4 regions of the Paenibacillus sp. DCT19 genome follow, and region 3 is predicted to be linked to each of the others. Evidence: riboswitches for the same ligand, from Rfam matches in the RefSeq annotation. Region 3 holds a riboswitch; each other region holds the start of a gene.
The links. A riboswitch is a leader RNA that binds a small molecule or an ion and turns the genes downstream of it on or off. The one in region 3 is predicted to bind thiamine pyrophosphate.

Region 1 (7,892 bases), 2.5 Mb from region 3:
GATTTTCTTTCCATCTGCCGCCGCCTGCACCTCTTCTGCATGCGCTCTGATCCACTTCATTTCAAGCATGGTCACCGTCTCCTTTGGCTGTAAAAATACAAAGAGCGCCCTCATCCCTTGGGACGAGGAGCGCTCTGCTCGCGGTGCCACCCAACTTGCCGAAGCAGTTCATTCACTGCTCCAGCCGCTTGGTCCGCGATAACGGGCGGTTCCGGTTAACTTGGGGAAATATCGCTCCCCTGGCGAAAACGCCTCCGAGTTGGATGCTCTTCAACGGCATGTTCCGATCTGTAATTGTTGATTAACAGTATATACAAAAGCTACGTTTAAATGCAAGCGATACTGGCTTAATGTTTACATTTTTAATCATACTTATAAACCAGGTTGTTATCCCCATCTATTCCCTGAACGGATGTCTCGATCATCTTCTCATCTGTTGTTACATCCAGAAATGTCTTGCGATCATCCATTGACATGCCGTGCATTGTGACGTTGGAGTATTGAATTCGAATTTCGTTTATCGAAGGATCATTAATGTAACCGTAGTTGACCCTAAAATTACTCTTTCCATCCATCGTCGTGCCTACAAATTTAGCTAACCAAAAGGGTGCCTGTTTATCTATAGGGCTAAGATCTATATTTTGCAATATATATTCGTTCTCATGCTTTACAGCTTGTATCATCCCCACCTCTGTTACCGGCTCTTGGTTGAGATAGTATGTTGCAAAGATAGAACTTCCTTCATCGTAAGGGACATCAATAGTGATATTTTCAGAATTTTCTTCCCTGTTTAATCTCTTCTCCAGACCCACAGCCACTAGCTCTTGCAAATTTTCAGCTTTGATTTCTGATTCGCTATCCAGTTGAGTAAAACTGGTACTAGAATCAGAAGAAGTGTTAACGTATTCTTCTCCATCCTGTTGATCTCTACACCCAGTAATCAACAACAGGGCTACAATAATCAGTAATATTTGCTTCAGTTTCTTCACCACCTGTTAAAATTCTTGATGGCAAAAATATTAACACTTTTCTCCTCTATTTTCCAATTAATACAGGATTCATTCTGTCTCTACACTCAATGAACATATGGAATCACAAAGTCAATTAGGCTTCTGTATTAACTAAGGGGTTACGTTCCCTTTAGCTTTTATGAATTTACCGAATACATATCGAACAAGCGGCCCAATGATGAGCAACTGTAACGGTAGCGCCAGGCTAAAGTTCCGGAGTATGGTGTGAAGATACGTTTCTACGAGAGGCTTTCCGTTCAATTGATTGGCAAGATACGCCGTAAGCATCCCATACATCGACATCATCAACACCATGCCCACGACCATGCACACTGAAATCATCAAAACGCCGATCACCTTATTCGATTTGTTGAATAGCAACGCAAAGGCAATTTTCTGAGCCACCGGCCCAACGATAAAGCTTTCCACCACAAAAGCTACAATAAAACACAGGACGAATTGAAATAGGATTTCAAGTAGAGACATGCTCCCCATTAGTCCGTTGTACAGTAAATTGAAAGTCATCATAACAACGACCATTCCTGTGCACATCATCAATCCAAAATACGTATGTTCTTTCTTGGTTGTTGGCAATTCTCTCATCCTTTCTTCTACTTGGACAATTATAGAGATGAGGAATAGGGTCACATAAGTGAACACTTTGTGAACATTAATAAGATACCTATATGTTTATGTTGAAATATAGAACATTTCATCTAGATAAACTCTTTTTTCCTATTTGACAACCCGGATTTATACCCCTATCATACTCCTTAAAATGTAAACCATATTCACGAATCAGTTAGGAGGATTACTATACAATGAGCTTTCAAAAACGTATCGACCACATCGGTATCGCTGTCCGTGATCTAGAGACGACGCTTTGCTTCTATACCGAGATCGTTGGGCTTGAGCTGAAAGACCGCGTTACCCATACCAATGGTGTGATCCAACTTGCTTTCCTCGGATTCAATGGCAGTGATGAAACTGAAATTGAACTGATTCAGGGATATAGCGACAAACTTCCCTCCGAAGGAACTGTGCATCATTTTGCGATTCACGTGGAGGATCTTGATGCTGAATATCAGCGTATACAAGCGACGGACGCCGAATTTATCGATGGGGAGATTATCACATTACCGAACGGTTATCGTTACTTCTTCATCTATGGCCCAGAGAAGGAATGGATTGAATTCTTTCAGCGTTAAAGGTAAACCGATCTATCCATGATCCCGATTGGCGCACAGACAGCATCTATGATTGCTTTACATCCACTTCGTGAGATCCATCATCCGATATTCCAGTTCATGACTGGACACGTTCTGCCCACTGCCCTATAATTACACCTAGTAATACCCTTAACTTCATAGTTTCCCAGGGGAGTCGGAATTGGCCGGCTGAGAGTGTATCCCACAAGATACTAACCCTTAGACCTGATCTGGATCATGCCAGCGTAGGAATCGGAGTATATCGAATAGGCCCAGCTATATCGCTGCGCGCTACTTCTCTAACGCCTGCACGCGTCCCGGAATCCGGGGCGCTTTTTTTATGTTCTTTTGCATATCTCATTACATAAAAAAGACATCCAGATCATAGCCGGTATAATTCTGCTGATTTATGCACGATGCTTGGATATGAAGCCAAGGAGAACCCTCGCCATTTAGGCGGACCACATGAAGGAGAGAATGAAGATGAGATGGCGTAAAATGATCGGCTTGTTGCTCCTATGCGTAACCTTGATTGCAATCACGGCTTGCGGAAGCAAGGAAGCTGGCCCTGCCCAATCTAACGGAGGTACCAACACCGAGAACAGCAGTGAAGGTGATAACGTAGCACTCCGAGACGTTAAAGTTGTACTGGACTGGACACCGAATACGAACCATACCGGCTTATATGCAGCAGTAGATCAAGGATTCTACGAAGCCGAGGGTTTAAACGTGGAGATTGTGCAGCCTGGTGCGGGCGGCGCTGACACGATGGTCGCTTCGAATGAAGTACCTTTTGGTGTAAGTTATCAGGAAAGTGTAACTCAGGCGCGTACCCAAGGTGTACCGCTCGTCTCCATTGCTGCGGTTATTCAGCATAATACATCTGGATTTGCAGCACCGACGGATCGGAACATTAAATCCCCGAAAGACTTCGAAGGTAAAACCTATGGAGGCTGGGGCTCCCCAGTGGAGGAAGCAGTCATGCAATCCATTATGGAGGGCGAAGGCGCTGACGTGTCCAAAGTGAAAAACATTAACATGGGCGACGCGGACTTCTTCACTGCCGTGAAACGAGATATTGATTTTGCCTGGATCTTCTATGCGTGGACTGGGATTGAGGCTGAGCTTCGCGGAGAGCCGATCGACATGTTGTATGTCAAAGACTACTCCGAAGCACTCGATTATTACACGCCTGTATTGGTAACGAATGAAACCACGATTCAGAACGATCCTGAACTGGTTAAAGCGTTCATGAAAGCTACATCCGAAGGGTATCAGTATGCGATTGATCATCCCGAAGACGCCGCTAATATTCTGATCAAAGCCGTACCGGATCTGGATAAGGATCTTGTAATAGCAAGCCAGAAGTGGTTAAGCCCGAAATACACAGATGATGCACCACGCTGGGGCGAACAGAAACAGGAAGTATGGCAGAACTATACGGACTGGATGTTCAGCAAGAAACTGCTGGATGAACAGATCGATGTGAGCAAGGCATATACGAACGACTTTTTACCCCAATAAAATCTCTCATATAAAATGAACATAATATTTACACGAGAACGGAGAGGACAGAAATAACGTGAAAAAGCGAAGCGGTCGCCTTTATCACCGGATTTTCCCTTTAGAGAAAGGGAATCAAAAAAATCTGGGGATAACAGCGATTGGAAGGTTATTCTGTCATCGAAGTGGCAAGTGTAACAGTTGTTCGTTCATTTTATATATTTCGAAAGGAGCCGTGAACTCCATGGCAAGCACGTTACTCAGTATTCAAGTCATCCCGAAGACGCCAAATGGTGAGGATTCATATCCGTATGTGGATCGCGCTATTGAAGTCATTCAACAATCGGGTGTGAAATATCAGGTCAATCCTCTAGAAACAACGATGGAAGGTGAGCTGGAGGAGCTGCTAGACGTCGTTCGCAAAATGCATGAAGCACTTGTGGACGCCGGTAGCCCTAGCATCATCTCCCAGATCAAAATCGCCCATAGCGGCGGTGCCGGCTTCAGCATGGATAAACTTACGGAGAAATATCGCTGATGCACTCCTATTTCAAAAGCGTATGGCCGCCCCTTGTGGCGGTTATTCTCTTTATTGCGATATGGCAAGGAGCGGTCTCGCTATTTCACATTGAAAAATGGATGCTGCCTGCCCCTTCGGACATCGCTCGTGAAGCAGCTTCACAGGCGGATCGGCTTGGTATGCATGCATGGGCGACGATCCAGTTAACACTCATCGGATTCGCCGCAGGAACGTTGGTGGGACTGCTGATTGCCATGGTGCTTCACTTGATCCCATTTCTAAAGTCCGCGCTCTATCCGTTGCTTATCCTAAGCCAGAACATCCCGACCATCGCGCTAGCACCGCTTTTGCTGATCTGGTTCGGATTCGGATTACTGCCCAAATTAATTACCATCATTCTGGTCTGCTTCTTCCCTGTTGCCGTAGCCGCCATGGATGGATTAACCCGTACAGATGCCATGATGATGAACTATATGCGTATGGCTGGCGCCAAACGTGGACAGCTGTTCTGGAAACTGGAGCTTCCGCACGCGCTGCCCTCAGTCTTCTCTGGAATCAAAATAGCCGCTACATATAGTGTGATGGGTGCCATTATTGCAGAATGGATCGGAGCAGATAAGGGCATCGGATACTATATGATGTTACAGAAGTCTGCATATCGAACAGATCGACTATTTGTAGCCATCATGATTATTGTGGCGCTCAGTCTACTGCTCTTCCTGCTGATCGCGCTACTAGAGAAGCTGCTCGTGCGCTGGCGACCACAAAAACGTTAATACTGACACTGGAAAACCATGTGGCAAGGATGTGAAACCGGGATGAGAGACGAACGGAACAAACACGATTACCTTTCCGATAACCCAACGAATAAACACGTAACCAATGAAAATATAACGACACAGACAACCCTGCAACCGCCCGATTCTACATCAGTAACAAAAGGGACTACTCAAGTCTCTCCAGCACTTGAGGTTACGCAGGTTCATGCTTCATATCGCGAGCGGCGCAAAACATTATCTGTATTGGATAATCTGTCCCTAACGGTGGGACAAGGCGAATTTGTAGCCATTGTTGGCCCATCCGGCTGTGGCAAAAGCACCCTTTTTCATATCATCGGCGGTTTGCTCAAGCCGCAGGCTGGACGAATTCTCATGCAAGGGCATGACGTTACCGGACAACGTGGCAAAATCAGTTACATGCCGCAACAACCCGCTCTCCTGCCTTGGCGAACCATTGAAGATAATGTGGTGTTAGCAGGCGAAGTATCGAAGACAGCTCCACCCCTAACAGAAGCGATTGCTGAAGCACGCAAATGGTTGGCGAGTGTTGGTCTAGCTGGCTTCGAGCGTGCTTATCCACATATGCTCTCAGGAGGGATGCAGCAGCGTGTTGCTTTCCTACGTGCGTTACTCAGTCCACAAGAGCTTATGCTGCTTGATGAGCCTTTCAGTGCGCTTGATGCCTTGACCCGCAGTGATATGCAGCGCTGGCTGCTGGAGATCTGGGAACAGAACCGCCGCTCAGTGTTATTCATTACACACAACATTGAGGAAGCTCTTCTGCTAGCGGATCGGGTGTATGTTCTATCCAATCGCCCAGCAACCGTGCTGCAAGAGGTTATTGTTCCATTTGATCGTCCACGACGTGAATCGGTGACGGAGGATTCTGCCTTTCTTGAACGCAAACGCCAAATTTCACAGTGGATGAGAGAAGAACAGCACAAAGCCCGCCTATCTATATAGCGCGGGTTTTTAGAGCTATTGTAGTGAGTTCATCAGAGCGGTAAGCGAGCCGTGTAAAAATGTATTTTTTCGCCTAATATGGGTGATCCGACATAGAATATACTGCGTACCATGAATAGTTAAACCATTAATCATAAGGAGGGAACTATGAATACTCGTGCTATAGCACCGTTAATTGATGCCCATATCCACTTGGATCAATATACAACAACGCAACAACAGTCTATACTGCAATCTCTCTCCTCCCAGCAAGTTGAAGCCCTCATTGCGGTCTCCATGAATATGGATTCCTGCCAGGCCAATCTGGAACTTGCCAAGCATAACCCACGTACGGTATTTCCTGCCTTTGGCTACCACCCAGAGCAACCGCTCCCTTCTGCAGGCGATCTCCATCTGCTCCTTGGCTGGATCAAGCAGCATATAGGACAAGCCGTAGCCATTGGAGAGGTGGGCTTACCCTATTACAGCAGACAAGAAGCGGAACAAGCAGGGAAAACATGGGATCAGAGCGGTTATATTGAATTGCTGGAACAGTTCATTCAGCTCGCGAAGCAGTACAACAAACCTCTCGTGCTTCATGCCGTCTATGAAGATGCTGATATCGCCTGTAATCTGCTTGAAAAGTATCAGTTCCGTCGTGCCCATTTCCACTGGTTCAAAGGCTCACGCCAAACGATTGCACGGATGGCAGACAACGGTTATTTCGTCTCCTTCACCCCTGATATTATGTATGAGGAAGAGATCCGTGAACTAGCAAGACAGTATCCATCGGAGCAGGTCATGGCTGAGACCGATGGCCCTTGGCCTTTCGAAGGTCCTTTGCAAGGGCAGATGACTCATCCCGCGATGACAAAGCAAGTCATTCAGAGTTGGTGCGAGGTCATGGGCATGAGCCTCGAACGCGCTGCACGTCTTTTCTACCAGAATGCCAAACGGTTCTACGGTTTGCCACTATCATCACAATAAGCTTATACAGGAAAAGGTCAGTCAGGCATGAAGCCTAACTGACCTTTTGAATCATCAACGATCAACTATACAATTTGCCCGCACACATTAACGCTTCATGAACCCTTTGCCCTCCAAGAAAGGCTTCATCTGCAAGCGCACTGGCTCTGTGAGACGTTTGGCCATCGATACAGACCAAGGTGTCTTGTTTGCGCCCTGCGTCCGTTCATTCATGTAGGCTATCGTGGTCTCATCATACTGCGCCATGCCTTCAAGTGTCTGCTCGGCATTATACTCATTCTGATGAAGAACAGCCTCTAGTGGTAAGCGCGGACGAATGCCTGTCTCCTGATCGGCAACACCAATACACATGCCATAGACCGGATATACGCCTTCGGGTAGTCCTAGCAGCTCAGAAACTTCCTCAATCCGTGTGCGAATTCCACCGATATAGACAATGCCATAGCCGAGTGATTCGGCTGCAAGGGCTGCGTTCTGTGATGCTAGCGCCACATCAATGGTAGCGACCATAAAGTTTTCTGTCGAATCCGCATAGCTTTCCTTGTCTGGCGTATGCTGCTTCGCCGCATCCTTCAGTCGGAAGAGGTCTGCGCACCATACCAGGAAAACAGGACATTCGTTCACGTAAGCCTGGTTTCCTGCCAGCTCAGCAAGCTTCGATTTTATGTCCGAATCCGTTACCGCAATTACGCTATACGCCTGCACACTGCTGGAGGAAGAAGCCATCTGTCCAGCTGCAATGATCGTTGCCAACTGTTCCTCACTTACGGGATCTGCCTTGAATTTCCGTACAGAGCGGTGCTTCATCATTAATTCAATCGTTTCATTCATGGTTAGTCACTCCTAATCCTCGAAGTACAAATTCAATCGTTTGCTCAGCAAGTTCCTCTGTAGTTATTCCCTGATAATCGGCCAGAAAACGTGAATTTTTGGCTCGTTTATG
Region 2 (7,892 bases), 2.2 Mb from region 3:
CGAATCGGAATATGGAATTTCTAATTCAGTGAAGATTAACATCACTCCATCCAATCCAGAAACACCGGGTAATGGGGGAGGCGGGGGAGTTATTACACCTACTCCGGTAACGCCAACACCGTCACCAGCACCTGTGACAACGAGTCCTGCGCCAACTACTCCACAAGCTCCACAAAAAGAAGTAATCAAAGTGGATGTAGCAAATGGGAATCAGGCGTCAACGATTGCTTCCTTGGAGATTAGTCGTACACGGGGCACAGATGGCACGGTGAAGGATGAGCTTCTGCTTGATCAGAGCAAGACCCAAACCATTATTGATCAATTGAAACAGACAGGCTCCCGCACAGCGGTTGTCTTGATTCCAGATACGAAAGATGAAGTATCACAGTGGGACCTTAATCTCTCTCCACAATCGTCAGCAATGCTGGCTGAGCAAGGTGTGGATCTCGTTATTTCCAATCCAAACGTGAAGATTACTATACCGGCAAGTTCTTTGCTCGGACGTACAGATGATATTTATTTCCGTCTGGTACCGGTGAAAAAAGAGACTGAACGTTCAGAAATCCAAACGAGAGTGCAAAGCAATGAGACAATTACTCAAGTTGTAGGCACAACGAATATTCAGATTCTCGGTCGTCCAATGACGATCGAAACGAATCTGCAGAGCAGACCTGTAACGCTCGTATTACCTGTTGAGGCTAGTCAGATCGCAGGTGTGAATTCTGAAGAGCTGGGTGTATACATTGAGCATAGCGACGGTACGAAGGAGCTTGTACACGGTAAACTCGTTACGATAAACAATGATGATCAACAAGGCATTGAGATTCAAGTCAACAAATTCAGTACGTTCTCCGTTGTTAAAGTGAAGGACTGGACGGACAACAGCTTGAAAGCTCAGCCATATATTCAAGGATATGCAGATGGTAGTTTCCGACCAGAGCGTAATGTAACTCGCGCAGAAATGGCAACATTAATTACGCGTATTACAGGAGCATCTACATTGGAAGCCAGTCATCCTTTTACAGACGTGAACTCCAGTCACTGGGCAGATGCAGCTATCTCAGCAGCAGCTCAATCCAGTTATGTTCAAGGCTACACGGACGGCAGCTTCAAGCCAAATCAAGCGATTACTCGTGCGGAAATGGCTGCTCTATTACAGCCGTTGGTAACATCTGACCAGATGAAGACTGTGCCGACAGCATTTACTGATGTGAACGGGCATTGGGCACAGCAGGCAGTAGAACAATTGAGTTCAGCTGGAGTAGTTACCGGTTATGCAGATGGCACGTTCCGTCCAAGTCAGCCGATCACTCGCGCTGAAGCCGTAACGATGCTGAATAAGCTGATTGGTCTTCAAGCTGCAACGAATGCAGCGGGACAGTGGTCGGATGTACCTGCCACACATTGGGCATATGCAGCGATTGAGGCAGCTTCTATCCGCCAATAGATCGTTACAATTTATCGATATAATCTCATAATAATCAAATGCAAAGAGATATCTATCAGTCATTCGGCTGGAGATATCTCTTTTTTTTACACTTATATTGTGAAGCATCGGGCTTAAAGAGGTCTGACACATTTATTTATGTTGTCCCTCGCTGATGAGAGTTGTTCTTAGGGTGGAAAGACTTTAAGAATCATAGGGGTCTTTAATAAGGTGGCCAGAGTAATTTCCTTGCCGTCTCGTACCGCTCAGCTACTGCAGGCCAGTAGACGACCTTCCACCAATCCTCAATATATTTTTGCGTTCATTCTGGTGCTTCAGATAATAAGCATGCTCCCACACATCCAGAGGAAGGAGCGGAACAATGTCGGATTGAGATAGGTTCTGATGCTTCTCTGCTTGCAAAATTTCAAGACGATGTGCCCGCGGACTCCAGACAAGCATAGCCCATCCACTGCCTTCTACTTTGTTTGCCGCTTCGGTGAATTGGTTCTTGAATGCTTCATAACTGCCAAAATCACGTTTGATCTGTTCAGCAAGCATGCCGGACGGTTTGCCACCACCCTGGGGACTCATAATCGTCCAGAAAATGGTATGCAGGTAATGACCTGCCCCGTTAAAGGCAAGCTCCCGTTCCCAATGTTTTACGAGTTCAAAATTGTTTTTCTTTCTGGATTCCGCTAATTTTTTCTCAGCCGTATTTAATCCATCCACATAGGACTGATGATGCTTATCATGATGAATGCGCATGGTCAGCTCATCAATATGTGGCTCTAAGGCATTGTATGCATAAGGCAGTGGTGGCAGGGTATGTCCGCCAATCGGTACAGGGCGTTCCTTAACAGGTGGTGTTGCAGCTACGGAAGTGGTGGTGCTATCGCTTGTTTGTGTGGGGGCTGAGTGAATTGCTGGAGAGTTTTGAGTCTGAGTAGCAGATGCAGAAGCATTAGAGGTTTCTTTAGCCGATGTAGCTGCAGGCTTCTCTACACTTTCTCGTTGGGATGATTGAAGGAGACTGTCCAGCGTAAAAGGGGGATCCGCTGCAGAGTCTCTCAAGGGTCCGGGCCCACGAAGTGTATCTAACACACCAAGGAAATACTCCGATTCTCGAATAAAATGCAGAATAATAGCTTTGGCAGAGGGCACGGCCTGCACCGCAGCACTCTGCTCCAATAAAACATAGAGTTGCCGGATGAACTCTCTGGATTGTGCTATGCTCGCAGACACTAACTGTTCTACACTACGAAGAATATAGGGGCGGGAGCATGAGTTCCAGGTAACACTTGTTTGATTAGCTGGTTAGCTGTGTGTTCACTGTTTGAAAATGCTACTTCCCATTCCTCCAGTAGTTTGACATATTCAGGTTCAAGGTCAGGTACAAGTGTACGAATAACAAGGGTGTGTTCTTTCTCTTGTTCTTTCCAGAAACGAATTTCTTCTAATATACGCAGGGGTAAGAGTGGTCCATATCCTTTCCATTGCATATCCAAGCATCCTCCCGTCATTGATATGATTCCGAATCCATTTCACCTTTAACATCGAGATGGGGCTAAAACAGCCAGATCTCTTTATCCTCGAACATGTCGTGCATAGCCATCGCAACAATATATTCATTAATGATGTTGTCCTATGTATATAAAAAAAGAGCCCCATAAGGGCTCATTCGTAGTTCGTATTCAGGCGCGATACACTTCAGGGCATGAACATTAATATCGATCCAGATCATCACTGGTGGTCTTCGTTACATGGCTCAGGAAGGTTGATACGCGGCGCAGGTATTCTTTGGGATGCTCACGGAAGATTAACTCATGGTGGGAACCGTCCACGATCCATTCCTCTGAATTCGGATTGGTTTGATTGGCGGCGAGTAGCTCCGCGATTGGATAAGGCGCCTTCTCGTCTTCCGTACCGTGAATGAAGAAAATCGGGAAAGGATAATCCTCTTTTTTGACCTCTTGATACGGAATTTGCTGTAATCCAGTGCCGTTCAGAACCGGGAACAACAGCTTCATAATCTCAAGTGTAGGTTGGCGCGGAAGATCGATCTGATTATGAATGTTGTGATACAGCGTATCTGGTTCAAGTAAAAATGTGCTGTCCAGAATCATCGCATCAACATCCTCGGTAAGAAGGCCTGTCTGTAATGCTGTGCCTGCACCCATGGAGAATCCCCATACGACGAGCTCCTCAGCACCTCGTTGCTTCGCCGTTTGAATGGCGCCCAGCAATTGTTGTGATTCCGCTTTGCCGCCTGTAGCGACGGCTTTATTCACCTGAGATGCAAAACCATAATCGAACATAATGACGTTAAATCCAAGTTGGTGCGCATAATGGGCAAGGTCATACATCGGAACCCAGGTTTCCTCACGGTTGGCACCATAGCCATGACTGAAGATAATCGTTTTGTTCACATCTTTGTCGGCAGGAATGTACCAGCCCTGCATCGTTCGGCTTCCGTCTGCCGCAGGGAATGTTATGTCTTCGTACTTCATATTCCTCGCTTGCATCGGATTAGAGAAGACAGGGGCTACCGTTGGGTTGGATAAGACCCAGGCGATGTAACCGTGTAGTGCAATAAAACAAAAGAGTAGAAAAAATACCACGGAGAGCAGCAACGCTACGATAATATGCTTGAACCGAATCAGCCTTGGCGATAACGAAGTAGGCAGATCGGACACTTTCGTTTGCAGCGGGGCTTCGCTCTGGGATGTCGAATACATGATTGCCCCTCCTTATAAGTTCAGATGAAATTGAGGATAACAACGAGAACCATCAACCCATATACGTAGTTCCTAAGTCACAGGAACGAATGATACAAATGCATAATCTATCTTTATCGTATGTTCCTATATAACCAAAGTCAATTGATTGGCAGCATTTGTTACGCAATTGTTATATAGTCCTGAGAGGATCTGGTTAACATTTCCTAAGCGTACAAATCGCGGAATATTTAGTCTTATAAAAAGGAGAATATTGCCCCTTTTTAGTTTACAGATGAGATCGTTTCTCATATAATTTATGTAACCAAGTTTCATGTGATGAAACATGAGGAGGCTTAGTGTCATGGAAGACCGCAAGTTGACCGTCAGGGCTGTGGAACGAGCCTTGGATATATTATTGTGCTTCACAACTCGGAGTGATCTGGGGCTTACCGAGATTGCAAGCCAGATTGGTCTGCACAAAAGCACGGTGCACCGGCTGATGGCAACCTTGGAAGAACGGGGATTTGTTATCCGGGATGCAGCTACCGAGAAGTATCGGCTTGGCATCCGCATCTGGGAGCTGTCCGCTCATATGTCCCGTAGTGATGACCCAGCTATCCTTCTTCTTCCTGCGATGGAGCGTCTGAGAGATCGACTCGGGGAGACGGTTAGCTTGTATTTGCGGGATGGCAGTGAACGGATTCGGATTCAGGCTGTTCAGAGCGATCAGGCTATACGGCGTGTAGCTCCTGTTGGTGTGCGCCTTCCTTTATCCGTAGGTGCGTCCAGTAAGGTGCTAATGGCCTTTGCTACGGAAGAGGATCGTGAGGAGCTGATGAATGGGCCGGAGTGGCCTGTCTTTATCGATCCTAAGGTCTATCTCGCGCAGATGAAGGATATTCTGGAGCATGGTTATGCAACGAGCTATGAGGAGCGTGAACCGGGAGCTGCGGCGGTATCTGTACCGATTATGGATCGCAAAGGCCAAATCGCTGCTGCATTGTCTGTATCAGGACCTGTCAGCCGTCTATCACAAGAGACGTTACATGAGTATGCACCCGTGTTGAAAGAAGCAGCTGCTCAGATGGGCTTGATGTTATCTTAACGAGTTTGTTCAACCACAACGCTCTTATGGAACATATATGTCATGATGAATCTGCTGATTCTGGAACATAAAGGTTGTTTTTCGTTCTCGGTTGAGCTATCCTGATATGGACAGCCCAGCCGGGCTTGATGAATTGAATATGACACTGCGGTATACTTGCCGCAACTTGTTAACGTTACTAGGGGAGTCCGAATTGTCCGGACTGAGACGGAATCGCATGAGATTCTGGACCCTTTGCACCTGATCTGGATCATACCAGCGTAGGGAAGTAATCGGCCAATCAACCACGAACATCAATGGGATGTAACCTATGGCTGAACTCAATTAGAGTTCGGTAATCGGTACATCATTGGTGATGGACATAGCCGGTTCCCTCGGGAACCGGCTTTTTTTATATACAGTGAGCAGAGACAAGATTTAGACTTCAGAGTTACTTTCGTAAAAAGAGCGGAGGTAGGTATCTGTTGTGGAATCTATTCAATTAGTTAGGTGAATGAACCTTACTCTGCTGCATGTTGTCTTACTGTATATGTCTCTCTAGGTAAGGTTGTCCTTGCTCCTTATATGGATGGTCTCCAGATTAGATGCGCTCGCATGGAAAAGAAGTGATGCAGTCGTGAAGACCAATGAGGAGGAGACAAAGACGATGAGTACAGAACAACCAATGATGGGACAAGGGAATACAGAAGCGCAGGCGGCAAAAGAAACAGGTTCGGCTGGAGGGGTTCAACCTTTTCCCGGCAGCCGTAAAGTATACATTCAGGGCTCACGTCCGGACATTGCTGTACCTGAGCGTGAAATAGCTCTTCATGACACGAGTACTCCCCAAGGGGTGGAGCATAATGAGCCGCTGCGTGTGTACGATACGAGCGGCCCGATGACCGACCCTGAATTTCACGCAGACATCCGGGCAGGACTACCTGCACTCCGCACACGCTGGATTACGGAGCGTGAGGATGTGGAGGCTTATGCAGGACGTACGGTGCAACCGGAAGATAACGGGCTCAAGGCGGGGAGTAGAAGAACCGGAGCTGAAGCTTACCCAGGCTTGCGTGGCAAGCCGCTGCGGGCTCAGGCTGGACGATGTGTAACGCAGATGCACTATGCACGCCAAGGCATCATTACGCCAGAGATGGAGTTTGCCGCGATTCGTGAGGGAGTAGAGCCGGAGTTTGTGCGACAAGAACTGGCCAGTGGCCGAGCGATTCTACCATCCAACATCAATCATCCTGAAAGTGAGCCGATGTTGATTGGTCGTCATTTTCATGTGAAGATCAATGCGAATATCGGGAATTCTGCCGTCTCCTCCTCCATCGAAGAAGAAGTGGAGAAGATGACCTGGGCTGTACGCTGGGGCTCGGATACCGTTATGGATCTGTCGACAGGAAAGGATATCCATACTACGCGGGAATGGATCATTCGTAATTCTCCAGTACCGATCGGAACTGTGCCACTCTATCAGGCGCTGGAGAAGGTCAATGGCGAAGCAGAAGCACTAACGTGGGAATTGTACCGAGACACACTCATTGAGCAGGCAGAGCAAGGCGTAGACTATTTCACGATCCATGCAGGCGTCTTACTGCGCTATATCCCGATGACAGCCAAACGTATGACAGGCATTGTGTCCCGGGGTGGATCTATTATGGCTGCGTGGTGTTTGGCACATCATCAAGAGAACTTTTTGTATACGCATTTTGAAGAAATCTGTGAAATTATGAAAAGGTATGATGTGGCATTCTCGCTTGGGGATGGATTGCGTCCGGGGAGTATCTATGATGCCAATGACGAGGCTCAGATGGCCGAGCTGGCTACACTGGGCGAGTTAACGCAGATTGCGTGGAAGCATGATGTACAGGTGATGATTGAAGGGCCGGGGCATGTGCCGATGCATAAGATCAAGGAGAATGTGGATCTACAGATGGAAATCTGTAAAGAGGCTCCGTTCTATACCTTGGGTCCACTGACAACGGACATTGCTCCAGGTTATGATCACATTACTTCAGCTATTGGAGCGGCGATGATTGGCTGGTTCGGGACATCCATGCTCTGTTATGTTACACCGAAGGAACATTTGGGGCTGCCTAACAAGGATGATGTACGAGAGGGAGTCATCGCCTACAAAATTGCAGCACATGCCGCTGACCTAGCCAAAGGTCATCCTCGAGCTCAACGCCGAGATGATGCGCTGTCCAAGGCTAGATTCGAATTCCGCTGGCGCGACCAATTTAACTTGTCGCTTGACCCTGAACGGGCGCTCTCTTACCATGACGAGACATTGCCTGCTGAGGGAGCTAAGGAAGCCCATTTCTGCTCGATGTGTGGGCCGAAGTTCTGTAGTATGCGAATTACGCAAGACATTCGTGCATTTGCTGCAGACAAGGGGTTGTCCGAAGATGATGCGGTAGCCGCAGGGATGCAGGCGAAGGCTGAAGAATATCGGATGCGGTAGGTGAGATTGGAGATTGATAGTGCAGCAAAAAAAAAAAACAGTTCATCACATAAAATGAGTGATGAACTGTTTTTTGTTTGTAGCCTTCAGAATTGCTCTTTTGGTTTGACTAAATATTGGCCGTCGTTCACAGATATCTCTACTATAGTTTACTTCATTTTACTCCAAATTCGAAACAGAATACCTGCAATG
Region 3 (7,892 bases):
ATATCGCTAGCACCTTACAACAGAGCTCACCTGTTCAACTAGATCATGATACACAGACTGAGGTCATTGCGAGAATTATGAAAAAGATGGATTCGTATAACAAGCAGTTCTTGCACTGGTGGGAAGTTATTATTGCTGTTGTCATCGGGATAGCAGGATTTTATCTACCAATCTGGTTAATGCTGTTTCAGCGTAAAATGCGCAGTATGGATATGCGACATGAGATTTATCAATTCCAGACGGTCATATCCATATTACGTGAGATGGATCGAATGTCTGTCGAGGAGATTCTGGAATGGTTAAATCGATTTGCTGTCATTTTCAAACGTCCGCTCCAAAAGTGTCTACTGCATTTTGAACATGGGCCAGAGGATGCACTGGAGCAATTAAAGACAGATGCCGGATTGCCTGAGTTTCAGCGGCTGGTTGATAAATTACAACTTGCTCTTGGTAGAATTTCGATTCGTGAAGCGTTCGATGATTTGGATAGTATGATGGCTTTCTATTTCGAACAGCGTAAGCAGGAATATACCAAAATGATTGATGCCAAAGCAGCTTGGGGACGAATGATCGGATTTACTCCGATGTATGCTCTAATTTTCCTATATCTTGTCATCCCACTTGTTGGAATGAGTTTCTTACAAATGAACATGTATTATGAACAGATTCAGAAGCTGTGATCAATAAAGTGTTCAAAAAGTAAAACTGAATTAGCATTAAAACGGCTTTCGTTATAATCAAATTCTATATTAATTGGAGGATTTATCATGAATAATGCATCAAGCGCTTTAAAGGTGGCAGCAGGGATCTTTTTGACCATTGCGCTCATTACTATCGTAGTTTTGCTCTTTATCTCAGCACAGGAAGCTACCAAGACTGCACAGAACAATTTCGCCGATATCCAGACAGAATTGTCTCAGGCTGCCTTTACAGTATATGACGGTACTACAATTAGTGGATCACAGGTTACCAATGCATTGCGGAAATACGCAGACAAAGACCAATTCGGCATTCAGGTGATTACAGGTAAAAACAAAGGTGGACAATGGTATGGTAATGAGTTGAATATCTCCCAAGACCTCAATAATGAGAGTTATGGCTCAGTGATCAAAACGAATGAAAAGGTAGGAAATATTAATCAAACGATGAGTGAAAAAGAGAATCAGTATGTGAATCCAAGTGGGAAGTTCAAAGCACTTATCGTGAAGGATAAATCGAATGTGGTCAGAGGACTCATTTTCCAGCAATCCTAACAGGAGTGGGTTATAGATGTTCAGAAACGCTCAACAGCTTATGTTGTTCAGTACGGCAGCTGTCCTTTTTGTGACAGCCTGCCTGTACGGGCAACAACTAATTAGAACGATGACTGATGCTCTTATCAACACGACACAAATTACAGTAGAGATGGAAGGAAGAATGAACACAACGCTCCATACAACGAGTCCAAAGAGATATAGCGGTGTTGAAGTGTTACATACCGTAAGGCAAATGACCGGGACATCCATTATGGTGGAAGTGGACGGACAGGCACATATGATAGACCCCTTAATAAATAGAAAGAAGACCATTCCCGTTCAGCTCAGCAGCACATATAGACCAGAGTTCGTCAGAGATGAACAGGGAGTGCTGTTGAAAATCCAATTCTGGAAGGAGGTCAGCGTTCATTGATTAATGCTGCATCCAAGCTACTCGCAGTTATGTTAGCTGTAATCCTGCTGTACATCTATCCAACGGCTGAGACGGCTGACCGACAGGATGATCTGGCGAGAATGACCGTGAATCAGAGCGTTATACATTTTGTAGATGCGGTTAGAACCAAAGGGTATATCTCACCAGCTATGTACAGCGAATTGGAAGAACAATTGGCGCGAACAGGTAATGCGTATGAGATTCTGATTGAACATTTACACAAAAAATATGTACCACATTATACCGACCCAATGAATCAAAATACGTTCACAGGTACGTATGAAACCGTTGAGGATGGGTATTACAATCGACAGATTAAAGATCGGTTATTCCCTGCTGCAAGTGGGTTAACTGCTGACGACCCCGGACGTAGATATACGCTAGTCATGGGCGATTTTATTACGATAACCGTCCAAAGCACCAATCGGACATCCAGTATGTTGATCCGGGAATGGTTGAATGGAACACCCACTGCACCTGCTGTGCTCACCACCTATGGAGGTATGGTTTTAAATGAAGATTACTGATTTTTCAATTTTATTTGTAATTATCTTCTTGCCACTATTCTGGATTGTATCCCTTCATACGCGGGATGCTGAGGAAGCACAGCTTTTAAGCCAAAAGTATAGGTCTGCATTGCAGACTGCTGTGCTCGATGCAGGAGCAGTAATGCATCAAAATGAAAAGCAAAATAATGAAGCAGGCTATGATTCTACGAAATTTGTGAAGGCGGATAAGGAATTAGCCTTGCTTACATTTACACAAACGATGGCCTTGAATATGGAATTCAGGATGATCCGGCTGCTATTCGATCATTATTTGATTACATACCGGCAATTGTTGTACTGGATTATGATGGATACTACATTTTGGCTAAGGAAGCGGAAATGACAGGAAATACCGAGCTTACATACAAGCAAGTCTGGAGTCCCAAGAAACCATATACATATGCAGATCCAAACGGCAGCAGCATTAACTTTACATTGGATGGATATGTATACGCTTATGATGCTATCCAAGGGAAATGGATTGAAGGTTTTCAGAAGGAACTGGCATCTAACACGCAAATCCCATTGTTACAGGATACCGACACATTTGAGCAAGTGAGACGAAGTTGGATTGTGACCAGTGTTCAGGAAGATCTTGCTGATGTTATTAATCGTCATAACGAATTCGCGCGTAGAAATGGCATATCTTATACGTTTACGTTACCGTTAATCCCGCAGGAGGATTGGTATAATTCGATTAACGATACAGGTATTATGGCATTTATCCAAGGTATACCTGTAGGGGATCAAAAAGTTAATAATTATGCTATTGGTGGAGGCAGACTTGTGAAGAAGACGGCAGTGGTCGGAGGAGTAGATCCATCAACTGGAGTCAAATATTACTATCCTTCTACATGTAACTATGGCTATAGAGCAGAAGAGGTCTTTGGCGACGGAAAACAAGCTGCAGCGCAAGGTTATTTTGAGCGTAATTGTTATGTCAGTGAACAAGCTCCATAAGTGAAAAAGTTTGCAAGAAGACATTACTTTCAGAAAAGACAGGTACGTGCTAGAATAGGTCTTTGGTACAATGTCTAAATTAGTGATTAAGTAATGTCAAATAGATAGGAGCAACCTCATCTTATGAGTTTATTGTCAGTTGAGAACGTGAGTCACAATTTTGGAGATCGCACGTTATTTAAAAATGTATCTTTTCGTTTACTGTCAGGTGAGCGAGTAGGTCTTGTTGGAGCAAATGGTGTAGGCAAATCCACGCTAATGAATATTTTGACTGGGAAATTGCTTAAAGATAGTGGGAAAGTAGAATGGACACCTAAAGTTCGTTATGGATATTTGGATCAGCATACCAAGCTTACGCCAGGTAAAACGATCCGGGATGTGCTGAAGGATGCATTCTTGCCACTGCTTGAGTTGGAAAAAGAAATGATGGCAATTACCGATCAGATGGCCGATGCTGACCCTGAGCAATTGGAACAGTTGCTTGAGGAAATGGGCGACATCCAAGAGCAGTTGGAGCAGGGCGATTTTTATTTGATCGATGTAAAGGTAGAAGAGATGGCAAATGGTCTGGGGCTGTCCGTTATCGGGCTTGATCGTGACGTTGCTTCACTTAGTGGGGGTCAGCGTACCAAGGTACTTCTGGCTAAGCTTCTCTTGGAGAAGCCGACAGCGCTTCTGCTGGATGAACCTACGAACTACCTGGATGTAGAGCATATCGAATGGCTGACCCGGTATTTGAAGGATTACCCGTATGCTTTTATCTTGATCTCCCATGATACAGAGTTCATGAATGAAGTAGTTAACGTGATCTATCACTTGGAATTTGCCAAGTTGACAAGATATGCTGCGAACTACAACAAGTTTCTTGAGATGGCAGATATGCAGAAGGCTCAGCATATTGATGCTTATGAGAAGCAACAGGAGTATATCAAAAAGCAGGAAGACTTCATCCAGCGGAATAAAGCACGTGCATCTACATCAGGTCGTGCGAAGAGCCGTGAGAAGCAATTGGGCAAAATTGAACGGATTGATCGTCCGGATGAGGCAGCCAAACCTACTTTCAAATTCAAAGATGCTCGTGCCAGCAGTAAAACGGTGTTTGAGGGCGTTGATTTTGAAATTGGATATTCTCATGCCTTATTACCTAAAATGACAATGACCATTGAACGTGGCGAAAAGATCGCCATCGTGGGTTGTAACGGTGTGGGTAAATCCACACTACTCAAAACGATTCTGGTAAAATTCCGCCAATCAGTGGCAAAACATTTTTGGGAGATTATCTGGAAACCGCTTATTTTGAGCAGGAGGTACGAGCGGGGAATATCACTCCAATCGAGGATGTATGGAATGAATTTTCGCATCTGACGCAGAATGAGGTTAGGGGACATCTGGCACGTTGTGGATTAAAAAACGAACATATTACTCGTCCGCTTAACATGCTCAGTGGTGGAGAACAAGCGAAAGTGCGCTTGTGCAAATTGTTAATGCGCGAAAGCAACTGGATTTTGTTTGATGAGCCGACCAATCACCTTGATGTAACAGCCAAAGCTGAACTGAAGCGCGCCCTGCAAGAATTCAAGGGCACAGTGCTTCTCGTATCTCACGAACCTGATTTCTACGAGGATTGGGTTACGAAGACCTGGGATGTTGAAGCTTGGTCTGAGCAAAATTAGTCTACGTAGTCAAACGGGAATCTGAAATCCTCGGTGACAAAAAAAGGACTCTATGGTAATATAGGCTACAACTTCATATCAACACTAGGGGGCCGCACGATGCGGCTGAGATGGAAGAATGCGATTCCGGACCCTTTGCACCTGATCTGGATCATACCAGCGTAGGGAAGTGGCGCGTTTTCGTTTATTAGGAACAGCACTCAGCATGAATGAGAGAATGCCTGTAGCTAAGAGAACAGCATGTTGTTTCTATGAGATTTTGCAATGGGGTATTCATTGCATGAATAGAACCTCTGTGTGTTGTTCAACACTTATTAAACGAATCAAAGCATATATTTCGCAGCCACTCCCCTACGGGAGTGGCCTTTTTGTTATGTCATTGTTTAAGAGAGGAGGTTATCTTTTGGTAATTACTGAAGAACATGACTCCAATGTCACAGCTTCTTTTGAGCTGCATGTTATCTCTCAAGGCGTAGGGAATTTGCACAACTTTGTAAGTGTATCGAAGGATATATGGCCATGGGTCGACTATATTCATATTCGAGAAAAACAACAGCCACCTAAACAGCGTAGGAGTGGGCAAACCAACTGCATCAATCAGGCGTTCCGTCTGATCGGATTGTGATTAATGGTGTGCATGAAGTGGGTCAAGGTGAAGGGTTGGCAGGTGTGCATTGGGGTCAGGAAGATTTCTCTAAAAGCGCGTTATCTATTAGTGACATTCGAAAACGGATTCGCATCGGTGTATCCGTTCATTCTGTAGCTGAAGCCAAGGCTGCTGAGCAACGGGGTGTAGACTATGTTTTTTTCGGTCATATCTATGACTCCAATAGCAAACCAGATATTCAGCCTAGAGGGCTGAAGCAGCTAGCTGAAGTGTGCACTAATGTAACTATTCCAGTAATTGCAATCGGTGGCATTGGGTTGAGCACGTTCGTGACCTTCGCAGAGCTGGAGCAAGAGGCATTGCTGTCATATCACATATCTGGGCGAGTGAGAATCCAAAGCATGCGATTCGTGTACTAAGACAGGCGATCGTAGAATCGGAAGGTTAATCTTGAGCAAGGAGATGAGATGGTGAACGATGGAGCGAGAGTTCGGAGACGAAGCATTAACCGAGATTTACGTAAAACATTGTCTCGCAGTAGAACCAATGCTGGAATCCACGGAAAGCTTCATGCAGAAACAATTGTGATTGGTGGGGGCGTGATTGGTTGTGCAATTGCTTATGAGCTTGCAGCACGAGGACAAGATGTTCTTCTGCTTGAACGTGCGCGGATTGCAGAGGGTGCATCTTGTGCAGCGGCTGGAATGATTGCAGCAGATAGTGAGCATTTTTCTTCACCTATGATGGCGAACTTGGCAACCATGAGCAGACAACTTCTGCATGAGCAGTGCGAACAACTGAGCTCCCTGAGTGGGATGCATATTGGGTTTCAACAAAATGGTTTTATTACTCCTGTGCGTTTGGAAAAAGATTTAAACAGCGATTCCACTGCTACAGCACCACGATCAATCACGTCTGAAATTTGGTGGGATGTTATCAAGGCACAACAAAAGGCTCCATGGTTAAGCAAAAATATTTATGGTGCCTACTATCGACCGCTGGAATGTGACGTTCTACCTGTTAATTTGACTCAAGCTTATGCAAAATCAGCTCAGGCACTCGGAGCACGGATTATTGAAGGCGTGCATCATGTTAATCTTCGAGTGGATGCAAACGGAGTACAAGGCGTGGAAACTTCAATTGGAACGATGACATGTCGCAATGTCATTGTTGCTAATGGTTTGCAAGGGGAAGTGTTAATGAAGCAGGCTGGGCTTCAATTGCCGACTATGCCGGTCAAAGGCGAAATTGCAGCAGTGCAGTTCTCAGATCATTCTGGACAACTTGCCCCAGACAAAACGGTATACGCAGAGGACATTTATATCGTACCTAAGGCCAATGGAGAAGTATGGATTGGTGCGACCGTTTTACAGGGGAATCTGATCTACATGTTTCAGCTGCCGGGTTACAAAAACTGCTTGAACGTGCTGCCAGCTGGGTACCTGGCATTGCAGAAGCTCAGTTTGTACGGGCATGGGCCGGAGTAAGGCCTTCAACACCCGATGGATTACCATACCTCGGCGCATGTGAGAGCATGCCTGGTTTATATGCAGCCTTTGGACATCATCGCAATGGAATCCTGTTAAGTGCTGTAACGGGTAGCCTACTAGCAGATTTTATTGGAGGTAAATCTTCAGAGGAGCTGAATGTGCAAGGTTGTCGTCCAGAACGCTTCAATAAAAGGGGATCCTGCATTGAATATTATCGTCAATGGTCAACGGATGGAGATAGAAGACCGCTTGAACCGTGTAGATAAACTGCTGCACTCATTCGATCTTCATGTGAAAACTGTCGTTGTTGAGTTGAATCGCCAGATTCTTACTCGCGAACATCATGAGACGACCCATTTAAAAGATGGGGATCGGGTCGAAATTGTACATTTTGTAGGAGGGGGCTAAGTGATGTTGAAAATTGGTGAGCATGTCTTTCAGTCTAGATTATTGTTGGGTACAGGTAAGTTTGACGATTTAGAGGTACAGTCTCAGGCCATTGAAGCCTCAGGCACAGAGGTGCTTACGTTTGCCGTGAGACGTCTTAATCTTGAGGAGCGTAACAAAAAGCACTTTCTCGATAGGGTAGATCTTGATCGCTATACCTTGCTGCCTAACACAGCGGGCGCTTCTACCGCGGAAGAGGCTGTTCGAATTGCTGAACTCGCCCGTGCTTCCGGACTTTGTGATATGATAAAAGTAGAAGTAATCGGCGATGGAATTACATTGTTACCAGACCCGATTGAAACGTATAAAGCCTGTGAGATGCTGCTACATAAGGGCTTTACGGTTCTTCCTTATATTTCTGATGATGTTATCTTAGCCAAACGACTCCAGTTACTTGGTGTACACGCTGTTATGCCTGGGGCTTCACCAATTGGATCAGGCAAGGGAATCATTAATCCATACAACCTTGAGGTTATTA
Region 4 (7,892 bases), 680 kb from region 3:
CTCTTTCCAAAGACGATAAACATATGTTGGATAATATCCTCTTAACATGACATCGGGAAAGAACAAAGCTCTTCTTCGAATGTCCTGCGTTTCAAATACAGCGACCGGATCGCACGTATGTGGATAGATATTACTCAGTGACATCATACAACCAATTTGTGCATTTGGGATGATTGCACGACACAGTTTAATCGCCTTTGCATTTGCCACAAACATATGATGACTGGCTTGATAGATCGCTTGCATGCGATTCTCATTTTCTTTATAGATGATTCCACCCACATAAAATGGATTTCTTCTCATATTGTTAAGTTCATTGAATGTCATCCAGTATTTCACTTTGTTTTTATATCGATTAAAGATGACTTCACAGTACCGCTCGTAAAAATCAATTAATTTTCGATTTCTCCAGCTGTCATATTTCTCTACGAGATTATATGGCGTTTCATAGTGTGAAATGGTAACGAGTGGTTCAATTCCATATTTCAACAGCTCATCGAACAGTTCATCGTAAAACTGCAATCCCTTTTCGTTTGGCTGGTCGTCATCGCCATTAGGAAATATTCTGGTCCAGTTGATAGATGTTCTGAAAATTTTAAAACCCATTTCTGCAAACAGTTTAATATCTTCCTTGAATCGATGATAAAAATCAATTCCTTTTTCCAGCGGATGATATTCTCCTTGTTTTGGTACACTGAAAGATCCTACGTCAGATAATCCTTTCAAAAAGCAACTGGCCAAGTCCAAGCCCTTGCCATCTACCCATCCACCTTCTGCCTGATTGGCAGCAATCGCTCCCCCCCACAAAAAGTTCTCAGGAAATTGATCTTTATACGTGTTGTTCATGTTGTGCACTCTCCCCATTATTTAATCTCGGCTACTGGGTTTTGCCCATTTAGCACTTCTCCGTATCCCAACAACTGAATTTCTTTCTCTTTCGGATCTGTAAAAATGAGTAATACCGACAAATCCAAGTTGGTTGTTTTCAAATAGTCCAAATCAAGTGTGACAAGTTCTTCTCCAGCTTGTATACGTTGGCCCTGCTGGACCTTTATGTTAAAGCCCTTGCCCTTCAGAGACACGGTATTGATTCCGATATGAATCAGGATTTCAACTCCGTCATCCCTTGTTATTCCATAGGCATGACCTCCTTTAAATACTGTTGTCAATACGCCACTACAAGGTGAAACGACGACGTTATCTTTTGCAGTAAAGGCAATTCCTTCTCCCATTGCTTTTGTAGAGAAAACTTCGTCTTTCACTTCCGACAACGGGAATGAAACACCATCGACAATGGAGACTATTTGTGTTTCAGACTCGCTAACCCGTGGGGTGGACGTAACATTATTTTGCTGTTTCAGCTGCTCACCTTCATCGATACCTAAGATGAATGCCACAATAGCCGAAACAACGATTGCCACGATACAGGCTATAAGCATAGTGATCAGCGTTTCTTGGAAAATTGGCATTGCTAAAATGGTTGTTTTACCCATGATGTATGCTCGTGCTCCAAATAAACCTGCAACAATACCACCCACAGCCCCACCAGCCATGACTCCAATAAGCGGTTTTTTGTATTTCAAAGCAATACCGTAAATAGCTGGTTCTGTAATTCCTGCAAAAATAGATCCAAATCCAATTGCCAAAGCCTCTGAACGCAGAGTTTTGCTCTTAGCACGGAGACCTACCCCGATAGCAGCCCCTCCTTCTGCCATTGCATGAAGAATCAACGCCGGTTTGAAATACGGATCATACCCTGGATTCGCGAAACTCTGTACCATAAAAGGAGCAATTACAGTATGTGTACCAGTCATTACCAAGAACGGCAAGAGGGCCGCTAACAAACCAACAACAACAGGACCAATAGTTCCTTGTGTCCATAAAAATCCACCAACAACAATGTTGCCAATCAAGTTACCGAAAGGTCCAAACACAACAAAAGTTAAAATAGACGCTGTTAAAACCGTCAACATACCAACCAAAACCGATTTTAAAATACCTGGAATAATCTTGTTGAAAAATTTTTCAAGATAATAAACAGCTACAGTAGAAAGTAACGCAGGAATCATAGTGCTTGAATATTTGATCAGTAAAACAGGCAAACCAAAGATATGAGTTGTTCCTCCATTTTCCACCAATGCTACAAACCCGGGATATACTAATACACAAGCAACAAAAATGGCATAAATCGGATTTGAACCAAGTTTTCTTGAAGCCCCGTATGCTACAAAAATAGGCATAAAGTAAAACGGAACATCAGCTAGAAAATTGATTAATGAATAGGACTCAGTTTTGTCGAATGAAGGTAAAATCATTACGATGATCATAAGCATAAGCTTCAGCATTCCACCTGCAATCAACCCGGTAATCATCGGGCTCACGGAACCTGCAATGAAATTTATCAGATCAAGAAGAAGGCTTTTAATCGTTCTTGGCTTCTTCTCTTTTTCTGGCATAGAGCCGCCTTCCTCACCAGAAAAGCGGTATTTTTTCATGATCATGTCATAAGCAGGTAACAAATTCTTACCCATGATGACTTGAAGTTGCCCGGCACCGAATACTGCCGAAATCACACCGTCAATCGATTTGAGTCCTTCCAGATCAGGTTTCTTCTCATCTTTCACGATAAAACGTAGACGGGTCATACAATGTGATAAAGAAACAATATTCTCTTCTCCACCACTTTTTTGAACGATTTCATCTGTGATTTTTTTGAAATCCATAAAGGTTCCCCTTTTCGTATAATCCATGATGTTTAAAATGCATGTTAATTAAGCAAAACCAATAAAGCAATTGGTATAAAATTTAAATATAATCATCAGGCCCTGTCTGATTACGCTTTCATTATAAAAGTCCTATAGAAGATTGTAAAACCGATATTTGTAATATAAAATATCGATTAATTGGATATTTAATTCAAAGGGGAAATTGATTTATGAATCATGAGGAAATTGAAACTTTTCTAGCTGTCGTCGAACATGGAAGCATTCTGAGAGGATCTCAGTCCCTGTATATCAGTCAAAGTACTGCAACAAACAGAATTCAACAGTTGGAGGGTAAATTAGGAACAAAGCTTTTTTATCGACAGAAAGGAATCAAGTCACTTACTTTAACTCCCCAAGGGCAAAACTTCTTATCCATTGCAAAACAATGGTCTGTTCTTTGGCAGGAAGCACAAAATCTGAATAGTTTTGAAAACTATACTGAATTACGAGTTAGTGCAGTAGATATGATCAACAGCTTTATGTTCGTTGAAGTTTATAAAAAGATGATGAAGAATCATGACCATATTGTTTTAAACATACAAACTAATCATTCAAGCAAAATACACCCTATGGTTGATAAACAAATTTGTGATATCGGTATTGTGTCAGGTCTCTATAATTATCCAAGTGTTAAATTTGTCCCTTTGTATCAAGAGGATATGGTATTGGTGTATAACCAATATTCTTTATACGCTCAAACCCTTGATAATAGAGACCTGAAATCAGAAGACGAAATTTACTTAACTTGGTCAGAAAAATTCACTCTTTGGCATAACCGTTATTTTCCATACTCAAAAAGAAAAAAGATCATTTTAGGCACTGCATCAATGCTGTTAAGTTATTTTGACGAAGTAAATAATTGGTCCATTATTCCCATGAGTCTCGCAAATAAACTCATGAAATTAAATCCATCTATCACGTATTCTTTGTTTGATAACCCTCCGCCACAGAGAATGATTTATCTCCTCATCAATCAATATTTGAAACCGGATATTCAAGAGGCGATTCAAATTTTTGTTGATGAAATCGTTAGTGAACTGGAGCAAAACGAAGGTTTAACTGTACTTATCAAAAATTATGAAAAGGTTCAGAACCTAATTAATTAATTTGTTTAATATAAGTTGAATTAACATCTAAATCCGATAACAAATACAACACTGATTATGTTCACCGAATTAATTATCAATATGTCAGTGCAGTGACTCCAGTCATCCTACTTGAGGTACATAGTACTATCTCTGAAAGATGACATCTTATTGCACAACAGCCGATCATGTTATTTTTGCAACTTTCATGTTTTTTGAACTAACCTGCCTGTTAATTTATTGAATTAGCGCTACGTTCCTGCCCGTTAGTTGAACAAAAGCAGCAGATCGAGTTGATCCGCTGCTTTCTTTGTAGTATTGAACTATCGTTTCCCGTTAGCTTAACTCGTTTAGTTAGAATTTCCCTTCATCAATGTATGATACGTGAACGTTGTTTCTTACTATCTCGCTAAGTCCATTCTGATGATAGTAAGGCATCAAACTATCGGCCTGTTCAACATCGATCCACGATATTTTCATTATTTCATCTGGCCTATTAATTTTTTCCTTTCCGCCTATTATCGAGGATCTAAACGTAACATAAACAATGTGCTCTGATTCCTTTTCAACTTGATATTCATTTAATGCAACTACACCTATTAATCTTATGTCTAGTCCAGTCTCTTCTTTAGCCTCCCTAATGGCCGCTTCTTCAAACGTTTCATTTTTTTCCACTGCTCCTCCAGGAAGTGTCCATCGGCCTCCATCTCTATTTTGAACCATTAAGATTTTAGTGTTTGTTTGATCAGTGATTAAGGCATATGCTACATCGATTCTTTTCAAAATACCGATCTCCTTTCAAATAAATAAAAACGCTGTACCTGCAGGAGCAAGTACAGCGCACGTTAACATGACAAATAAGCGCAAAATGTGCTTCCCTACGATGGCATTACCCAACAGGTATTTTCGGTCTACGACGGTTTAGTCGTACTCTCAGCCTGATCCCACAAGCTCCCGCATATATTTTATTTTACATTAAATGAGTTTACTACAACTCGATGAAGATAATCAACGAATGCTACGCTAACCTACCGATTAGTTACACGACTTTTAGCAGATCGACCAAGTGCCGCTATATTTTCGATTCAATTTTCAAAATCTGTTGAAAGAGCTACCTCCTTCTGCTCCTCTAGCGCAGCCAAACGTGAAGCCAAACTTTTAGAAACCAATTCATAGGCATCACTCCCCAGTGTTAGACGAAGAGTAGTTTCCTCGGAATCAGCTGCATTAATGATCGCCTGTGCCATTTTTACCGGATCACCAGGGAATTGGTTATCGCCCGCCTCTTGTGACATTTGGCGAATATAGCCTACAGGCGTATTTTCATATTCACTCATAGGCACACCTGCCATCATACTGCTGCCACCAAAGTTAGTTCGTGCACTGCCCGGTTCAACAAGCGTTGCTTGTATATTAAACGAAGCTACTTCCTGAACGAGAGATTCGATAAATCCTTCCATAGCCCACTTGGTTGCATGATAGATACTTAGAGCCGGGAACGCAACTTGACCACCCATACTGGAAAGTTGGAAGATTCGGCCTCCCCCTTGAGCACGAAGGTGTGGTAATGCTGCACGAATCACCTGGATAGACCCGATAACATTGGTATTGAACTGATGAATAATTTGTTCATCACTTACTTCCTCGGCTGCTCCAAACAGCCCATATCCTGCATTGTTGACCACAACATCAATTTGTCCTAGTTCCTCAAAAGCTTGATTAACCACGTTTTTAATGGCCGGAGTGTCGGTTACATCCAACGTAGCCACCCATAATTGATCTCCATAGCGATCTTTTAAGTCATGTAGCGCATTTTCTTTGCGAACCGTAGCTGCCACACGATCACCACGTTCCAACAACAACTCTGTAAGACTACGTCCAAAACCACTCGATGTTCCTGTAATAAACCATGTTTTCATATAATAACGCCTCCATTTTAGTTTTTTATACTCTGCTTGCTCATTGTGTGTCTTTATTCATTTTAGAGATGTAATTCATATGGTATCCGTCCAGATAACAACTCATCGTTTTCAGAACATCCTCGTTGAAGTTGCGTTGAAGTCCATCCAGACCGTTCTGCTTGATTATCTCCATGACCTCTTCGGGTAATGTGGCTGATAGCTTGCAACCTGTGATGATGGATGCTTCGGCTTGAAGAATTTCCATGACATCATCGGGTGTTACTGCATTTTCTGCACAAATCATAGTCACAAGTTCGGACATTAACGTGTACAGATTCAGTTTATGATTCAGCATGGTTTCAGCATCTACATTTTTTTCAAAAACAGCAGTTCTCATCGATTCCAATTTGATGTATAGACCATTATCCTCAATCAGTTCTTTGAGTTCAGTCATCAACAGGTGTTTAAAATCAGCGAAGCTGTGAATGGACACTTCTTTCACCAATTCAGTTAATGACGCAAGTCGCTTCTCATACTCTCTGCATAACAGACTGAAGAATAACGCTTCCTTTGTTTTGAAATAAACAAATAAAATTCCGTTGGACATCCCCATTCTTTTAGCGATATCTGACATTTTTATTTTTTCGTACTCGGAGGTCAAAATAAGTTCAGCAGCCTGATCCATAATAGCTTTAGCTTTTAATGCTTTGGCTTCTGGTGTCATTGCTCGTTTAGCCATAATACCAATCACTCCATTCGATTCTTTTTAGATTGCTCATCGATCTGGAGTTACAATCCAAGCAGAATGGTCTGTCGTTTACTCCTTGAAAAATGCTTTTACCGATTCATCATAATCATTACAAAATGCTCGTGACATTTTCTCCGCTCCATGGCTTCTGGTCAGCCGGTTAATTTGCATCGTAGCAATTGCATCATTGGTTAATGTTGCGACTTTTTTGGGCATAATATAATCAAATTCCGCTGTGACTTCCATCCATACCTGATTGGCTTCCTGAGTCCAGGCTCCTTTTGCTTCACGATTGTTAATGACGATTGCCGTTGTGTTTTTATCTCGATGAGCGTCTTTTAACAATTCTCCAATCGCATGTATTTCATCCATATTCAGCATGAAGTTTGTGTGTTTGATAAAGAAAATCCCGTCTTCTTTCCAATACGTTGTTGTTTTTGGTAATTTCGAATCAAATGTAGACATGTTAGACACACTCCTCTATTTTAAATTATCCAAACATTTTAATAATTCTGTCGTAAGCACGATCTCCAAATACATTTTTCATAAATACCATCGGTTTTGCCATAAATCCTACCAGATAACGTGTTTTCGGTCTTCTTACCGTCACGGCTTTACCAATGGTACGTGCGATAAGTTCCGGTTTTGAAAGCTGATTGCCTGTATAGTTTTTGATCATACCCTCTGCTGACTTGTTTGCGGCTTCAGCATATGGGCCATTCGCTGATACTTTTTTCAGATGCTCGGCAGCAATGATACCCCAATCTGTTTTGATACCGCCCGGTTCTACCACAATCACGTCAATGCCGAAGGGTTCAAGTTCCAGTCGCAGGCAATCCGAAAGACCTTCCACTGCAAACTTGGTCGCATGGTACCAGGCACCGAAGTTAGTCCATATCTTCCCGCCCATTGAAGATACATTCACAATCTTACCGAACTTGTTTTTTCGCATGCTTGGTACGACCAGCTGAATCAGTCTCGCAAGTCCGAACACATTAACTTCCATCTGCCGCCGCGCTTCTTCCATGGGAACATCCTCAAGCGCACCGTAAGACCCGTATCCGGCATTGTTCACCAGTACATCAATTCGTCCTTCTTTGCTTAAAATCTCATTGACCGCCGCAATCATGGACTCTTCATCCGTTACATCCATGGAAATAGGACGAATACCTTTGTTCGCAAGATCCTTCATTTTGTCAATCCGGCGAGCTGCAGCATATACCGTAAAACCTTTGTCTTTCAGTTCAAGCGCAGCTTCTTTACCGATTCCTGACGATGCACCTGTAATTAAAGCAACTTGTTTACTCATGTTGTATAACCTCCACATATTTATTTGATTTTGAGTCAATTATATTTGACTTCGAATCAATTGTCAATCATGTTTGTTTTATTT

Region 1: linked by a shared signal. The riboswitch ahead of DMB88_RS02125 (ABC transporter substrate-binding protein) and the one ahead of DMB88_RS13405 (hypothetical protein) in region 3 are both predicted to bind thiamine pyrophosphate.
Region 2: linked by a shared signal. The riboswitch ahead of thiC (phosphomethylpyrimidine synthase ThiC) and the one ahead of DMB88_RS13405 (hypothetical protein) in region 3 are both predicted to bind thiamine pyrophosphate.
Region 4: linked by a shared signal. The riboswitch ahead of DMB88_RS16535 (NUDIX hydrolase) and the one ahead of DMB88_RS13405 (hypothetical protein) in region 3 are both predicted to bind thiamine pyrophosphate.

Annotation. Positions count from the first base shown of each region.
Region 1 covers NZ_CP029639.1:455,608-463,499, reverse strand. The annotation lists gene serS (serine--tRNA ligase) at 1-69, opposite strand, end outside; gene DMB88_RS02140 (hypothetical protein) at 363-992, opposite strand; gene DMB88_RS02135 (DUF2798 domain-containing protein) at 1,122-1,604, opposite strand; gene DMB88_RS02130 (VOC family protein) at 1,832-2,218, shown strand; TPP riboswitch at 2,377-2,488, shown strand; gene DMB88_RS02125 (ABC transporter substrate-binding protein) at 2,702-3,742, shown strand; gene DMB88_RS02120 (thiamine-binding protein) at 3,966-4,259, shown strand; gene DMB88_RS02115 (ABC transporter permease) at 4,259-5,017, shown strand; gene DMB88_RS02110 (ABC transporter ATP-binding protein) at 5,060-5,983, shown strand; gene DMB88_RS02105 (TatD family hydrolase) at 6,131-6,949, shown strand; gene nfsA (oxygen-insensitive NADPH nitroreductase) at 7,037-7,780, opposite strand; gene DMB88_RS02095 (TetR family transcriptional regulator) at 7,773-7,892, opposite strand, start outside.
Region 2 covers NZ_CP029639.1:745,354-753,245, forward strand. The annotation lists gene DMB88_RS03465 (S-layer homology domain-containing protein) at 1-1,447, shown strand, start outside; partial or broken gene DMB88_RS03470 (Fe-Mn family superoxide dismutase) at 1,650-2,928, opposite strand; gene DMB88_RS03475 (alpha/beta hydrolase) at 3,151-4,164, opposite strand; gene DMB88_RS03480 (IclR family transcriptional regulator) at 4,508-5,251, shown strand; TPP riboswitch at 5,422-5,535, shown strand; gene thiC (phosphomethylpyrimidine synthase ThiC) at 5,916-7,700, shown strand; gene DMB88_RS30120 (hypothetical protein) at 7,850-7,892, opposite strand, start outside.
Region 3 covers NZ_CP029639.1:2,936,080-2,943,971, forward strand. The annotation lists gene DMB88_RS13375 (hypothetical protein) at 1-680, shown strand, start outside; gene DMB88_RS13380 (hypothetical protein) at 768-1,253, shown strand; gene DMB88_RS13385 (hypothetical protein) at 1,270-1,668, shown strand; gene DMB88_RS13390 (hypothetical protein) at 1,665-2,216, shown strand; gene DMB88_RS32000 (hypothetical protein) at 2,203-2,580, shown strand; gene DMB88_RS32005 (hypothetical protein) at 2,559-3,197, shown strand; partial or broken gene abc-f (ribosomal protection-like ABC-F family protein) at 3,321-4,870, shown strand; TPP riboswitch at 4,947-5,055, shown strand; gene DMB88_RS13405 (hypothetical protein) at 5,274-5,495, shown strand; gene DMB88_RS13410 (thiamine phosphate synthase) at 5,513-5,896, shown strand; gene DMB88_RS13415 (NAD(P)/FAD-dependent oxidoreductase) at 5,945-6,964, shown strand; gene DMB88_RS32010 (NAD(P)/FAD-dependent oxidoreductase) at 6,892-7,233, shown strand; gene thiS (sulfur carrier protein ThiS) at 7,172-7,375, shown strand; partial or broken gene DMB88_RS13430 (thiazole synthase) at 7,379-7,892, shown strand, end outside.
Region 4 covers NZ_CP029639.1:3,616,702-3,624,593, forward strand. The annotation lists gene DMB88_RS16520 (glycoside hydrolase family 1 protein) at 1-846, opposite strand, end outside; gene DMB88_RS16525 (glucose PTS transporter subunit IIA) at 864-2,723, opposite strand; gene DMB88_RS16530 (LysR family transcriptional regulator) at 2,936-3,871, shown strand; gene DMB88_RS16535 (NUDIX hydrolase) at 4,205-4,633, opposite strand; TPP riboswitch at 4,708-4,818, opposite strand; gene DMB88_RS16540 (SDR family oxidoreductase) at 4,936-5,769, opposite strand; gene DMB88_RS16545 (TetR/AcrR family transcriptional regulator) at 5,810-6,490, opposite strand; gene DMB88_RS16550 (hypothetical protein) at 6,569-6,964, opposite strand; gene DMB88_RS16555 (oxidoreductase) at 6,990-7,808, opposite strand.